DNA from 2 places in the Nodularia sp. UHCC 0506 genome. Region 2 is predicted to be linked to the other one. Evidence: predicted binding sites of a transcription regulator. Region 2 holds the regulator's gene; the other holds the start of a gene.
The links. The regulator HrcA, encoded in region 2, represses chaperone genes, less so after heat shock. The targets are predictions, from matches to a motif close to TTAGCACTCNNGANTCNNGAGTGCTAA.

Region 1 (2,210 bases), on a different contig from region 2:
TCAAATTCTCCAGTAGCGGCGTTGTAACCGATATTGAAAGCACTGTCTTTAACTTGAGAAACAATTACAGAACCTTCGTCACCAGCGTTATCTGCTATTTGACGCAAGGGAGCTTCTAATGCTCGTTTGACAATATCTGCGCCAATTTTTTCTTCTTCGCTGAGGTTGGCTTTGATTGCGTCTATTTTTGTAATCAAGTTAATCAGGGTTGTGCCACCACCAGGAACTATGCCTTCTTCTACAGCAGCTTTAGTGGCGTTGAGTGCGTCTTCAATCCGCAGTTTGCGGTCTTTGAGTTCGGTTTCTGTGGCCGCACCAACTTTAATGACTGCGACACCGCCAGCTAACTTGGCAATGCGTTCTTGAAGTTTTTCTTTGTCGTAGTCTGAATCAGTTTCTGCCAATTGCTGACGAATTTGAGCAATTCGGGTTTGTACTTCTGGTTTAGTTTCACCAGCAGCAACAATGGTGGTGCTTTCTTTGTCAATGGTGATTTTGCGGGCTATTCCCAACATTTCCACAGTGGCGGTGTCTAGACTTAAACCGATTTCTTCAGAAATCATCTGTCCATCGGTGAGGATAGCAATGTCTTGTAACAACGCTTTGCGGCGATCGCCAAATCCTGGTGCTTTAATTGCAGCTACAGTCAGCACACCCCGTGCTTTGTTGACTACTAAAGTTGCTAAAGCGTCTCCTTCTACATCTTCGGCAATAATCAACAAAGGTTGACCCAGACGGGCAACTTTTTCCAAGACTGGAACTAAATCTTGAATGCTGCTGATTTTTTTGTCGGTAATCAGGATACGAGCGTTTTCAAATTCTACGATTTGCCTGTCGTTATTGGTGATGAAGTAGGGAGAAATATAACCCCTGTCAATCTGCATCCCTTCCACTACTTCTAGTTCTGTGGTTAGAGATTTGGATTCTTCTACAGTGATTACACCGTCTTTGGTGACTTTTTCCATCGCTTCGGCAATCATTGCGCCGACTTCTTCATCATTACCAGCCGAAACAGTGGCAACTTGAGCGATCGCACTGCCTTCTACTGGCTTGGCAACGGTGGCAATTTCTTTTACCAGGGCTTCAATAGTTTTGTCAATTCCGCGCTTCAAGCTGATGGGGTTAGTACCAGCTGCAACGTTCTTCAAACCTTCTCTAATCAGCGCCTGTGCTAAAACAGTGGCTGTAGTAGTACCATCACCAGCGATATCCTTAGTTCTGGATGCCACTTCTTGGATTAGTCTTGCACCAGTGTTTTCTAAAGGGTCTTCTAATTCAACCTCTTGGGCGACAGTAATCCCATCGTTAACGATTTGAGGTGCGCCAAATTTCTTTTCTAAAAGGACGTTGCGACCTCTTGGCCCCAAGGTAATTTTCACCGCATCAGCCAGGGCATTGACTCCCCGTTCTAGCGATCGCCGTGAATCTTCATCAAAGGAAATAATTTTTGCCATGTTTAATTTCTCTAGCGGTTCCATTAAACAATTTAGCACTCACAAGAGCAGAGTGCTAATTACCCAAGTAGCTCAGATTATAAATGCAAATAAAAAAAATTGATTAATATAACAGTTGATACTCATATAGGATACTGGCAGTAATGCTTGAATTGGGGGATGAATCCATACAAATTTCTTGAATCCCTCGGCATTGCCGACCCTCGCGGCTCCGGCTGGTTGGCAGTAGTTTTTACATTTTGTTTGGCTTGGCTAGTGACGTGGCGATTAATTCCCACAGTCCGCCAGTTTGCCCTACGAGTAGGTTGGGCTGACCAACCAAACGCTCGCCGACTCAACCAGCAGCCTTTGCCCAATGCCGGGGGTTTAGCTATTTATGCGGGAGTAATTGCCGCAATGGTACTGGCTAGCCTGTTACGACCTATTGCCCTGCAAAACGTCTTGGCTCAAGTGCTAACTATTTTACTAGGAGGTTCCATCCTAGTGCTGGTGGGTTTTATTGATGATCAGTTCGGTTTACCGCCCTCTGTGCGTTTGTGGGCGCAGATTGTCACCGCACTGTTGTTGTATGCGAACGGCATTAGTATCGAGGTTGGTTTCAACACGCCCATTGATTCGCTGCTTTCTATGGCGGTGACGGTACTTTGGGTAGTGGGGATCACTAACGCGATCAATTTGATGGATGGGATGGATGGATTAGCCGGAGGTGTCAGTTTTATCACCGCTATGAGTTTATTAGGGGTGGCAGCCCAATTT
Region 2 (2,210 bases):
CATATCATCTCCCAATAATGCGGGAAATAATAGCGAAAGTAGGCAGAAGTCTAAACTCATCACATGGATGAAGCGGCTAGTTTGCCATTGCTGGACAAAATTTCCCCAATCTCCTTGTAAACCATAGCGGACTAGAATCGCTGCGCCGATAGTTAAAATCAAACCAGTAATCCGAGAATCTAGTAATTTTAGCCAGAGATTTTTGTTTCCAGAAAATTGCTGATTTGGTTCCCGTAAAGCTAAATAAGGCAACAGCGCAAAAGCACCGACGGCAAAAGAAGCTGTAGCAAAGGGCCAAGCGGGAATTTTTTGCCCTCTACCATCAATAAACAGAATTGCACTGTAAATTACCGGCCAAATGCCCATGAGGTTGAATAAGGCTATGATTAGGGGGTTAATATCTTGCCATTGCCCAACGGAAAGGTTTTTAATTAATTCAAAGGTATCAGGTTGATCGGGGGGAGCAAATAGAAAAGCATAAGTAAGAAATCCTAGCCACAACACCCCAAAGGCAATTTTTCTGAACATGATTTAAACAAGTTAACTAAAAGCATCGGAGAGGTAATCAGCAGCAGCCGCTACAACTGCGATCGCGCTATCATAATCTAGGCGCGTTGGCCCTAAAACACCTACACTTCCTAAAGGTAGCAAACCCCGGCGATAGGTAGAAGTAATTAAAGTACAAGTACGTATCGGTTCTAAGGGGTTTTCTGTACCAATGCGAACCGTTACCTTGGATTTACCCACCTCTTCCGCTTCCGGTTCGGCAAAGATTAATCGCCACAGTTGGTCTTGTTCTTCTTCCAGCAGTTGGATAATTGTCTGGACTTGCTGTAATTGAGAAAATTCTGGCTGACGCAAAACTTCTGCCACACCCCGAACCATAATTTGGGTCGTAGTTGGTGTCAGATGACGACGAGTTAATTCTGTGACTGAACCTTTTAAGAATTCACCATAGCGTTGGAATTCCTGATCTAACTCACTCCAATCCAAGCTGGCTAATTCCAATAAACTGCGTCCCCGCAAGTGGGTATTCAAAAAGTTAGAAACAATCTGCAATTCATGATCTATGCCCTCTGGATCAAGTTTTGCTTCTTCCTCGGTGGGCGACAAATTCATTAGCCTAGAATGTGTCTCATAATCATCCGTCACCACAATTAGCATAATCTTGTTAGTTTCAATTTGCACTAGTTGCAGATGTCGCAAGATGGCTGTAGTGGTTTGCGGCATAGTAATTAAGCTAATGCAGCCACTCACAGTGGCTAAAATTTGCGCTGCACCTTGTAGTACAGCTTCCAAACTCCAATCTTCCCAGTGGAGGCGATTTTGCAGCGCCTGTTCTACTTCTTTGGCTAAAACATCCGTGCGCGTTACATCTCGCAAAGCAGGTGTAATTAACTGGTCAACATAAATGCGATAGCCTGAATCTGAAGGTATGCGTCCAGCAGAAGTGTGTGGCTGGTAAAGTAACCCAGATTTTTCTAACACACCCATGACATTCCGAATAGTGGCTGAACTCACACCCAAGTCATACTCATCAACCAAAGCTTTTGAACCTACAGGCTCTGCTGTAGCAATATAGTGGCGTACTGTTGCCCAAAGTATATGCTGTTGTCGATTCGTTAACTGGACTTGCATAAGGTATGTTTTGCTGAAGGCAAATTTTGACTAAACTGGGAAAATTTTGGGGATTTTAAAGCCAAATATTATGAATAATAGTTAATTAATTTAGCAAAATATTTAATTTTTTGTGTGTTATGAGTATAGTCAGCATCTTTAAGTATTATTGCAGCTTTTGAATGAAAAAGCTGTATTCAAAAATACTTATTTTAGACAAAATTCATATATGCAAAATGAATCAAATCTGAGTGCTGCTGACAGTCTTAAGTTGTCTTGGTAACGGTATTGTGTTAAGAATAGCATTGGTCAGAGGTCAAAGAAGAGAAAAAGGGGCGGGGGGTAGGGAAAGAACCCCATAAATAAATTTAGGGGCTTGAAATCAGGACAAATGACTAATATTGCGGAATTGAGTCATCAACTAATAGAGAATAGGCATCAATGCCACCTGTAATGTTTTTAACATTTGTAAAACCTTGAACCATGAGCCACTGGCACATCTGGGCAGAGCGAATGCCGTGGTGACATAATACCAGGGTTTCAGCTTGGGGATTGAACATGGTGGGGACTTGATCGCCCCATTCTACAAATTC

Region 1: groL (chaperonin GroEL) is a predicted target of HrcA. The motif match lies at 1,487-1,513, and genes of this name have one in related genera.

The regions. Positions count from the first base shown of each region.
Region 1 covers NZ_JAYGHH010000001.1:141,739-143,948, reverse strand. The annotation lists gene groL (chaperonin GroEL) at 1-1,454, opposite strand, end outside; gene VB654_RS00670 (MraY family glycosyltransferase) at 1,614-2,210, shown strand, end outside.
Region 2 covers NZ_JAYGHH010000071.1:2,745-4,954, forward strand. The annotation lists gene VB654_RS23805 (DUF2834 domain-containing protein) at 1-528, opposite strand, end outside; gene hrcA (heat-inducible transcriptional repressor HrcA) at 541-1,638, opposite strand; gene VB654_RS23815 (rhodanese-like domain-containing protein) at 2,013-2,210, opposite strand, start outside.